Regions from separate parts of the Thalassotalea insulae genome, predicted to be linked through region 2. Evidence: riboswitches for the same ligand, from Rfam matches in the RefSeq annotation. Region 2 holds a riboswitch; the other holds the start of a gene.
What was found. A riboswitch is a leader RNA that binds a small molecule or an ion and turns the genes downstream of it on or off. The one in region 2 is predicted to bind lysine.
Positions count from the first base shown of each region.

Region 1 (5,917 bases), 1.3 Mb from region 2:
AACCAAACACGAGAATATCGTCTACGGCGATATCGTCGGGCAAAGGTAAATGTCCGAGCTTATCCAGACTAGTGCACAATGGCCCGTGAACATCAAACCCTTTAACTGATGCATGTGAATCGCGTAATAATTTAACCGGAAACGGCTGTTCGGTAATTGCCGGACGCAACAAATGATTGATTCCGCCGGCTAAGACTAACTGCTCTTGAGCATAATTAGTTTTTCTATCAACAACCGGCGTTAAGTAATAACCACATTCTGCTACCGCATAGCGTCCAAGTTCCAACCATAGTTCTTCAACACCAGCTTCACTCTTTATCTTTGCTAAATCTTCAATAATTTTCGGCCAAGACAATTGTTGCCCTTGCTGTAAATAATCTATGCCTAAGCCACCGCCCAAATCTAATATCCGTAACTGCATGCCGATTGATTCAGCAAGCTGACAAAGCGGTGGTACCATCTGCTGCCACAGTTGATACATTTTCTCGTTGCTGAGCATATTGCCCCACTGGAAAATATGCAGACCACAAAGGTCGATTGCAAGAAAATCGCTAACCTGAACGTGTTGCCATTCAGCCACTGATAGACCAAATGGCGTCAGTGCATTACCACCAAGTGGGTTTTTCTCACCTTCTGGCCATTGTAATTGCACCCGCAGCAAGACCTGAGGCGTTACCTGCTCAATAGCCGCGGCTTGGTTTATCCACTTAAGCTGATTAATACTTTCAGCAACAAACACCCGCACGCCTTGTTTTATAAAAGCATGAATTTGCCGTTGTGATTTTGCCGGCCCTGTGTTTAATACTCGCTCAGGTAAAATGCCTTGCGCCAACACTTGAGATAATTCGCCTGTGCTGGCAACATCAAAATTAAATCCCGCCTGATCTAAGGTTTGAATAATACGCGACAATGGGTTTGCTTTAACGGCAAACCACAGTTTGATCACGTCCTGTTGCTGCAACTTAGCTAAATGCTGTTGTAGCTGCTCGAGATCATAAACAAAGCAACCGTTAGCGACTTGATACTCAATATCATCGGCAAACTGTTGCTGTAACGATGCGGCTAACGGCTTAGCTAACCAATGCGGATGTGCTGACATATGCTCACCTATTAACGTAAAACAGACTCAAGCTCTAACGAGGCATCGCTTTTTTCATCGCGATATTTCACAATTAAAGCACACGCCATATTTAAACCTTGTGATTGCGCCCAAGCTCCATTCATTGGGCGAGTACCTGGTACCACCACCGCACGCTCAGGAATATCTGCACCTTTTTCTAGCATCACTTGATTAACACAATCATAAACAGGCACAGAAGCCGATAACGACACCCCTGGTGCTAGCACCGCGCCTTTTTTCACTACGATACCTTCAACGATCACCACACCAGCACTTAAAAATGCGTCATCTTCAATAATCACCGGACTAGCGCCTATCGGCTCTAACACCCCACCAATTTGCACCGCCGCAGAAACATGGACATTTTTGCCGACTTGAGCACAAGAACCGATCAATGCATGGCTATCCACCATAGTGCCGGAATCAACAAAAGCACCAACATTAATATAGGCCGGCGGCATTACAATGACACCAGGCGCAACATAAGCACCGCGGCGCACAGACGAGCCCCCAGGTACTAAACGAACGCCATCACTGACAGTAAACTGACGAGCCGCGAGATTATGTTTATCAACAAAGCCTTGATAATTGCCGTTAAATTCAATATTTTCTCCGGCGCCAAATGCCGCGAGAATAGCCTCTTTTGCAGCGACATTTGCATGCCAGTTACCTTGTTCGTCCTGATTTGCTGCGCGAATAGTGCCCGTTTCTAGTTCGGCTAATGTGTCTTGCCAGCTCATTACTACTTCACTCCAATAACTTGTTTATTTTCAATAATTGCTAAATTTTGTTTGCTGTTAAACCAGCGACTAATTTGTTGATCAACTTCAGCTAAGCGATTCTCTGAATCTAACTCCTGTTCAATTAACGGTGCCCGTAATCTGCTATGATTTAATTGCCCTTTCATTGTCATCAGTACTTTAGTAGCAATAGGACTCGCCACTTGAAACAAGGCATCTACCGCGTTTTGCCAGACAGGAAATAATTCATGATGTTGACCTGCTAACGCCAGCTCGACATAGCGATGGGTAGCTTGTGGCCAGATATTGGCGGCAACCGACACTAAGCCTTTTACTCCAGCAGCAGCCAGATACGGCATCATGGCATCTTCACCACTATAAATTTCAATCTTGGGACAATGCTGGCGATACGCCAATAAAGTGGCTAAATCGCCACTGGCTTCTTTTAGCGCCCAACAATTGGGGTGATGCTGAATATTTTGTAGCGTTGAAACAGGAATAGTCACGCCACTACGTGACGGCACGTTGTAAATCATACAAGGGAAAGTGGCTTGCTCAAGCAGTTCATTAAACCAATGACTCAGACCTACAGTGCCCGGCTTAGCATAAATTGGCGAGGTTAATAAATAACCGTGAATAGCCATTTGATTGCACTGTTTAATCCAGGCTTTTTGCGCCGCCAGGTTATAGCCGCCAACAGCCACCATAATAGGGACATTAAGTGATAGCTTTGTAACACACTGAACCACGGCCAATTGTTCATCAAGAGTTAATGCAAGCCCTTCGCCGGTACTACCAAGTAAGGTAATGCCATTACCGGCCTTCGCCTGCAGCCGGGCCAATGCAATCAGATTATCAAAATCGATGGCACCATCAGGCCGCATCGGCGTCACCAGAGCGGTCCACAATGAGATGTGGTTTAAATTTGTTATGTGATTTGTCAGATTCATTTCTCACGAACTCTAGTTGTTCGGAGAACTTAGTGGCGTTTGTAATACCTGTATTCGCCACGAACGGCAGAGAGGCTTACAAAGGCCAGAAGCTCTCCACCATAAATTTGCTTAATTTATTACTCATCAAAATAATAAATTAAGCACAGGTGACAATTGTTAGGATTCAACCTAAACAACCGACAGTTGCATCATCAAAAATGTCACTGCCTCGGCGTTAATCTCCATCATTATCAATCATTAGAGTTTGATCTCTTCATGATAACTACCTAGTTAACGCTCCTCTTCTGGCCCTTTTTAGTGAGTTAATGAATAAAAATCATTCTACAAACTAACTCACGGGAATAAGGGACGCGATTATTAGAACATTTATTCTAACTTTTGACAATAGCCGAAAACGACTTTATCGGACTTTTACACTTTCTGACATTTGCCAACAAAAACACCACAATCTACTCACAGATTCTCACTGCGTTTGAACTTAATATCCTTGGAGTCTAAATAATTAACAAGGAATTTAACAAATGAAAAACATTGCAATCCCTAGTTTGATTGCCATTGCTGTACTGTTAAGCGCTTGCGGCGGTTCAGATGCAAAAAATAAAAAGCCGGATGTTGTCGAGCCTGTCGCCTCGGTTTTCGCTAAGTATCAAGGCATCTGGGAGCTACCAGGCACGGGTAACTTATGGCAGATAGATAATGAGCACTTTAGTTCTTATAACTTCAATAGCTATGGCTGTGTCAAAACCGACAGCGCCCAACTTGATGATATTGAAGCGGCTGCCAGTTTATTATCGATTGATAACAACCAGCTAAGGTTTAGTGGGACCGGCTCCAATGACCAAGTATTTATCAGCAAGCAGCAATTACCTGAAAACTGTCAGCAAGAAAGTTTACTTTCCCAAACCGATCCAGAAACTAACTTTGAGTATTTCTGGCATACCATGAACGACTATTATGCCTTCTTTGAAACACGTAATATCGATTGGCAATTGGTTTATGATGAGTATCGTCCGTTAATTACCAGCTCAACCACTAAGCAGGAGTTCTTTGAAATCATTGAAGACATTATCTCGACCTTTGGTGATAGCCATCTAGCGCTTTATGACGGCGACGATGAAGATGTTAGCGGAGATGCATTAAACGGATTTATCTTAGAAGTGCTTCGAAGTTCGGTAGTTGATGCCGAAGAAGATTTTGCCCAAGCCTGGCAAGAATTAATGAACTACAACGACCAGGTAGTAGCCCAATTGCTGCAAGAACACCAACTTAACAGCTATCAAGACAGCAATGCTATTCGCTGGGGTAAACTCGCTGATAATCTCGGATATCTACGTATCGATAGAGTACAAAATATTAACGACAGCGAAGAACAGGATGGCGACAACTTTTTAGACACCCTAGCATTAATCAGCCAAGATCTAGCTGATACCGACATTATCATGCAAACGGCATTAGCGGATTTTACCAACAGCGACGCGCTTATTATCGATCTACGTTATAACGGTGGTGGCTTTGATAATATCGCGTTAAAAATAGCCAGTTACTTTAGCGATAAAGAACAAGTTATCGCCACTAAATCCATCAATAACCGCAATTACCAGGGCGACAATTATGAGCTTAAGCTAACAAAATCTCCGATTGCAGTCTTTGATAAGCCGGTCTATGTGATCACCGGTCGTAGCACTGGCAGTGGCGGCGAAGTGCTATCCATGGCATTAAAGGCCCTACCACAAGTCACCATGATTGGCGAACCGACTAATGGCAGTGTTTCTGATGTCTTAGACCATCAACTCCCTAATGGCTGGGCATTAACCTTAAGCAATGAAGTATACCGGGATAGTGAAGGTAAGGTTGTCGAACGTATAGGTGTCACGCCTGAGGTTGAAATGCCGGTCTATGCCACCCAAGACTTGTTATATTATTCCAACACACCGATAGATTATGTCTTGCAAGCAACTGACGCGATAACAGATACTACGCCAAGCAAAGCCGAAGTTGATCAGGCGTTTGAGCAATATTTTGTCCCGACGAAAATACCTGGCGTTGCGGTTGCCATCATTAAAAACGACAAAATTGTTTATCAAAAAGCACACGGCTTAGCCAATATCGAACAAGACATTGCCATCACTATGGACACACCCTTTAATGTCGGTTCTATCAGTAAAGCAATGCTTGCCGCAGGTATCATGCAACAAGTAGAGCAAGGCAATATCAGCCTGGATGATAAGCTGACCGAGATGAACCTAAGTTTTAACCCCAACAATCCTGCCAATACAGATGAAAGTGATGGCATTACCCTACGCCACTTAGTGACTCATACCTCAGGGATACGTGATAGTGATGGTTACGGCTGTAGCTACTACTTACACGAAAACAACCGTTCGTTATACCGTCTATATGGTGTTGAAGAGTGCCCAGAGTTTGTTCCTGTAGAGCCAACCACTTTCTTTGCCACTGAGTACTTCAACGAAAATGGTCGTTATGTCATGAACGGTATTTATAATGAGGACGAAGACGGCTTTCCTAATAAAACGCATCAATATAGCAATATTGGTGCGGGTTTGGCTGGCTATGCGGTCGAACAGAAACTCAATATCGACTTTTCCGAAGTGATGCAACAGCAAATATTTACTCCGCTCAATATGAACAATACCGCCTGGCATCATACTGAACTGAATCCAAATAATGCCAAAGCAGTACAATATTCGCTTGATACAGAGCTCAATCCGATAGCAGTTCCGGAATTTAGCTATCCAACCTTCTACGACGGAGATTTAAATATCAGTGCCAGTGATTTAGCCAGATTTTTAATCGCTATTACCCAAGGCGGTCAATATCAGGGCACCCGAATTTTAGCACAAGAAACCGTTGAAGCCATGTTGTCTTCACAAACAGAGGTGTTAAACCAACGTGATACTCAAGGGGTATTCTGGTACAGACATGGCGCATATATTGGCCATAGCGGCGGCGATCCCGGTACCAATGCTATCATGCAATATAACACCGCGACAAAAACCGGTCTGGTGGTATTAATGAATGGTGAAGACGGATATGTCGGTAACGATGAGCTTGACGAGCAATTAATGCCATTATTAGCAGCCTTA
Region 1 covers NZ_BSST01000001.1:1,395,943-1,401,859, forward strand. The annotation lists gene QQK06_RS06400 (PLP-dependent decarboxylase) at 1-1,099, opposite strand, end outside; gene QQK06_RS06405 (2,3,4,5-tetrahydropyridine-2,6-dicarboxylate N-succinyltransferase) at 1,111-1,860, opposite strand; gene dapA (4-hydroxy-tetrahydrodipicolinate synthase) at 1,863-2,810, opposite strand; lysine riboswitch at 2,892-3,105, opposite strand; gene QQK06_RS06415 (serine hydrolase) at 3,335-5,917, shown strand, end outside.
Region 1: another riboswitch for lysine. It lies ahead of dapA (4-hydroxy-tetrahydrodipicolinate synthase); the one in region 2 lies ahead of lysC (lysine-sensitive aspartokinase 3).

Region 2 (5,917 bases):
GGTAATGAAACTTTATCCTGACGACGAAGTTCTGCTACTTGATGATAATAATGAACTAACTTAGGGTTTTTGGGTTCAACCGCCAGCGCGAATTCTAAATTGGCTAGTGTATATTCATGGGTACAATAAACAGCCGTTTGCTCGGGTAACTGTTTGAGTTTATTTAATGAAGTGTGCATTTGTTCTGGACTTCCTTCAAATAATCGGCCACAACCACCTGAAAATAAGGTATCTCCGCAAAATAATAACTCGTTATTGTAATAGCCAATATGATCCAGAGTATGACCAGGTAACTCTATTACTGTCAGGGTTACATCAAAATCTGTTAATTCAATTTTATCCTTTTCTTTAAGTTGACGAGTTACATCGGGAATTACATTGCTCTTTGGTGCTAATACCTCTATCGGCCACTGTTTGTTATGGCAATATCTTACTAGTTCTGAGATACCTCCGGTATGATCGGGATGATGATGAGTAATGAGAATATGAGATAATACCAGTTGCTGTTGTTCAATATGATCAATACATACTTTCGCATCACCTGGGTCAATTAAGGCTAAATGATGACTTTCACTCTTTGTTATCGCCCAGATATAGTTATCGGAAAAAGCTTTTATTGGAGAGATGTTAACGTGATTTAACGTTTGACTTTGTGACATAAATCATCCTCAATAATAATATGCTGTTATTATACTGTGGTAACGATAAATTGCCCATCCATGTACTATGATATTAACGAACCTGATAGATAAATAATGAAACCTGCATTAGCATTTAGACAGCCTCACTCGCCATCAAGTTGGCAAAAGTTACCTAACGGTCCATTGATTCTAGACGAAATCAACAGTTTACTGGCGCCTTGGTGGCAAAAATTTTTCGGTTACCACTTACTGAAAATAGGGGCATTAAGCGGTTTTATTGACAGTAGCCAATGTGCGATTAAACATCAGGTAACTGTTTCTGAAAAACAAAAAGTTTGTGATTTATCTGCGAATACCATTTTTGCCGACATCGATGATTTACCTGTACTGGAACATAGCGTTGATGTTTGTGTGTTAAGTCATGTGTTGGAGTTTTCTTTGGATCCTCATCATGTTATTCGCGAGGCCAATCGAGTGTTGATCCCTAACGGCTATCTGGTATTAACCGGATATAACCCATTAAGCTTAGCTGGGTTGAACAGTTTCGTCCCTTATCGTCGCCAACAACGACCGTGGAATGAGCGCTTTTTCTCTGCCATGCGAGTGAAAGATTGGTTGAATCTAATGGGGTACGAAATATTAATGGATCAACGTTGTCTTCACTCTTCATTAGCTCACCAAATGAGCCAGGGAGTGATAGCCCGCAACTGGCGTAAATTTGCCCAGCAATATTTACCAAGTTTAGGGTCTATTTATGTTATTGTTGCCAAAAAGCGGGTGTTGCCGTTAACGCCAATTAAACCGCAATGGAAATTACGGGCGAAATTGCAGCCGGTCAATGTCACCCCCATGAATTCTTCACGAATAAGTAATAAGTAGCACTATGATATTAAGAGCAGAATTAGAATCCTATTTAAATCAATTATTAACGCCTGAGCTGATCAAAGATTTTTGTCCGAATGGATTACAAATCCAAGGGAAAGAACAAATCAATAAAATCATCACCGGGGTAACGGCGACTGAAGCGCTGATCGATCAGGCCATCGTAGCGAAAGCGGATGCAATTATCGTCCATCACGGATACTTTTGGAAAAATGAATCTTATGTTATTCGTGGCATGAAATATCGACGGATCAAAAAACTGCTAGATCATGATATTAATTTATTTGCCTATCACTTGCCGCTGGATATTCACCCTGAGCTTGGGAATAATGCCCAGCTGGCAAAGTTGTTAGAGATTGAAGTTACAGGGCCGCTAGAGCTAGGTAATCAGCAAAGTGTCGCTATTCAGGGGCAACTTAAAACAGCTATTGCGGCTGAAGACTTTGTTAAGCGAGTTGATTGCAAATTGGCCCGAACCTCATTGCATATCGCACCACCATCAAATAAAGCGATAAAAACGATTGCCTGGTGCACTGGTGGAGGCCAGTCATATATCGAGCTGGCAGCCGAGCAGGGGATAGATTGCTTTGTCTCCGGCGAAGTCTCTGAACAAACTACCCATATTGCCCGGGAAATGGATATACATTTTATTGCTGCCGGCCATCACGCCACTGAGCGTTATGGCGTACAGGCACTGGCTCAGCACCTTAATGAACAACTAGCGCCTAATGCTGAGTTTATTGATATCGATAACCCGGTGTAATTGTCGCTGTATATTGGCTTATATCCTATTTCCTAAAAGGATTTAAGCCATTGTACTAATAGCCCGAGCGTTTCATACCATGCAGTGGTGGTTTGTACTAAATTTTGACTGTTTGGCAGGTAATAAAGCCAGCGTTTTTCTTGCTCAAATCCTTTGACATAAAAGTTGGCTGGCGCCGCGATCACTTCGACCCCTTGTTGAACAAAGTAGTTAATCGCGCGTGGCATATGATCGGCGTTAGTTATGAGTGCCGCTTTGCTGCCTTTTATCCGAGGAGCAATAAGTTCAGCTTCTTCTTCGGTATCTTTTGGAAAACTCTCGATCAGTATCTTGTGCTTAGGAATGCCCAATAATATTGCCGCTTGTTTGACTTTTTCAGCATTGGATTCCTGATTATCAAATGCGGCACCAGAGGCAATGATTTGCGCCTCTGGGTGTAAACGATAAATACGCACCGCTTCTACTAAACGCTCCAATGAACAAGTAAACAGTTGTGCGGTTGCCGGTAATTTTTTATCTGATGTATGACCGCAGCCGAGTACCACAATATAGTTTAATGAACCGGTAGGGTTGTTATAACTTTGGTACTGACTTTCTAACGGTAATATTAAACGATCTGATACCCAGCCAATAGAAGATAAAATAAGGATCAAGCTACCAGCAATCAGACAGTTAAAGCTTAATTTTGGCTTTTTATGGAAAAAAACAATGGCGATTATCAACAAAATAGAGATGATGCTAAGCGGCATTAATAGAAAACCAAGTACCTTTTTCAGAAAAAATAAATCCAATTTTAATCCCCTTTGATTAAAAACAATATTTTAGCAATCTAGCGTGTACTTTGAATAGCAAAAGAAATACTTTTTTAGTGGTTGATTTTTTTTTGATACTAAGGTTTAATGCCCTTGTTGTAAAATTAGACTAATTACTCAAATTAAAGCTTTTATCTAAAGATATTGAAGCTTTGCTGAACTGCTTAGCATAGCGCTAAAACGTTTTGGTCTGATATTACACACCAGAAGAGGTGCATTAGCCAGGTAAATAACAATAGGAACCACATTCCTTTGACGGTTATTGAGGGGGACTAGTGCCGAGGAGCTGTATATGTGTGGCATTGCAGTTTCGGTCACTAAGGTTGAATCCTTAGGATTGTCACCGCTACTAACATAGGACCAAGGTCCAGCGTTAGATAGATAAGGGTGGAGAGCTTCTGGCTGAAACGTATATTTCCGTACTATGTTGCGGATACTCTTCAGTCATGCTCTTCCTTAGATATTTTTGTCGTCACATACGACCATTAGGGAGACCTTTTATATGTTATCCATTACATTACTTGATAGTGTACTATTGATGCCCGCTGCTAGAGAGGGTAGTTCATGTCGTTAAACAATTTAACTGTTGCTAAATTTGGTGGAACCAGTGTTGCTGATTTTCAGGCAATGCTACGTTGTGCCGATATCGTTAAAAATGACGCTACTAATCGTTTAGTGGTCGTTTCTGCCAGTTCAGGTGTCACTAATTTACTGGTACGATTAAGTCAGCAAAATATTCCAGCTAGTGAACAACAATCAATTTTAGCGAACATCAGCGACATTCAGCAAAATATCTTAGTTCAGCTTAACGATCAGCAATTAAGTGACGAAATTTCTGTTTTGCTGGATGAACTGGCTGAACACGCGAAGGCGCAGGGTATTAATCACAGTAAGAGCATTGCAGATACTATTTTATCGTACGGCGAGCAAATGAGTTCTCGTATTTTTGCCAAAGTATTACAATCTGTAGGCGTTGATAGCGCGTATTTTGATGTTCGCCAAGTGATGAAAACGAATAGTTTATACGGTCAGGCGCTGGTTGACATTGAACAGTTACAGAAAAATGCGAAAGAATATCTCGCCCCTAAACTTCAACATCAGGTGTTAGTGACCCAAGGCTTTATCGGTCAAAATGAGCAAGGTGAAACTACGACATTAGGCCGTGGAGGTTCTGATTATAGTGCTGCTTTATTAGCGGAAGCATTAACGGCGAATAATCTGGCAATTTGGACCGATGTGGTTGGGATATTTACTACCGACCCACGTATTACTGATCAAGCACGCTCGATTAAAGAGATCAGCTTTGGTGAAGCGGCAGAAATGGCCACCTTTGGTGCAAAGATCTTACACCCGGCCACGCTGATCCCGGCAATGCGGCAAAATATCCCGGTATTTGTCGGTTCCAGTAAAGAGCCTGAAAAAGGTGGCACCCGCATTCAACAACAAGTGGAATCGAGACCGACATATCGTTCCATTGCGTTGCGCAGAGAACAGACCTTAGTCACAGTTAAAAGCCCAGCAATGCTACATGCTAGCGGTTTTCTCGCGAATGTATTTGCGGTCTTAGCAAAACATGAACTCAGTGTTGATTTGATCACTACGTCAGAAATCAGTGTTGCCATGACTTTTGATAATCCAGAAGGTTCAACTCAGGCATTATTAAATTCTACCGTGGTGCAGGAACTTGAACAGCTATGTGAAGTTTCTGTCGAGCACGGATTGTCATTAATCGCGGTGGTCGGTAATCAAATCCATCGTACTAATGGGGTTGGTACCAGTATTTTTGATACCTTAAAAGGCATTAATGTTCGGATGATTTGCCAAGGAGCGAGTGAGCATAATTTGTGTTTTCTTGTGGATGAACAACAGGCGAATGAAGCGGTAGAAAAATTGCATAGCAGTTTGTTTGCTTAACATTAATCTTGACCGGATAAAGAAAAAGCTCAGCGATTGCTGAGCTTTTTCTTTTGTCGTGAAGTTTTTTTATTGTGCTTCATAAGCCAGTGGGTCAACGGCATTATTATCGCTAAATGCTTCTAAGCGTTCCTGACAGGCACCACATTTACCGCAAGCTTTTTCTCGGCCGTTATAACAGGTCCAAGTATCGCTATAATCTAAGCCCATTTTTAAGCCATCAGTTAAAATATCCGTTTTAGATACATTCAGATAAGGGCTAAAAATTTCCACGGGTTCATAATTCGCTATCTGACATACTTCATTCATTTTTAACACAAATTCAGGTCGGCAGTCCGGGTAAATTGCATGATCGCCGGAGTGTGCGCCGTAATATACCTGACTGGCCCCCACAGATACTGCATAACCCACCGCCAGTGACAATAGGATCATATTACGGTTTGGCACGACCGTAGATTTCATATTATCAGCTTCATAATGCCCTTCAGGGATGTCAATATCATCGGTTAATGATGACCCGGCTAATAATTGATTGATTGCAGAAATATCAATAACTTTGTGCTCAATACCTAAGTGGTTGCAAACTGTGCGAGCACAGTCGAGTTCTTTAACGTGTCGTTGGCCGTAATCAAAAGACAGCGCATAAATTTGTTTTCCGTCCTTTAACGCACGATTAAGGACAGTAAATGAATCCATGCCACCAGAATAAATTACAACGACTTTATTACTCATATTTGATGCTCTTTCGGGGTATAATAAAAAACTTGCGCATTTTACTGTAAATCATCAACGGGCTAAAGCATAAAGTGAACACCACAAGTTATAAAATTAATGAATTATTTGAAACGATTCAGGGAGAAGGTTCATTTACTGGACAACCTTCAATATTTATTCGTTTGCAGGGC
Region 2 covers NZ_BSST01000001.1:69,009-74,925, reverse strand. The annotation lists gene gloB (hydroxyacylglutathione hydrolase) at 1-659, opposite strand, end outside; gene QQK06_RS00430 (class I SAM-dependent methyltransferase) at 756-1,520, shown strand; gene QQK06_RS00425 (Nif3-like dinuclear metal center hexameric protein) at 1,528-2,286, shown strand; gene QQK06_RS00420 (ElyC/SanA/YdcF family protein) at 2,319-3,077, opposite strand; lysine riboswitch at 3,298-3,504, shown strand; gene lysC (lysine-sensitive aspartokinase 3) at 3,663-5,012, shown strand; gene queC (7-cyano-7-deazaguanine synthase QueC) at 5,082-5,744, opposite strand; gene queE (7-carboxy-7-deazaguanine synthase QueE) at 5,819-5,917, shown strand, end outside.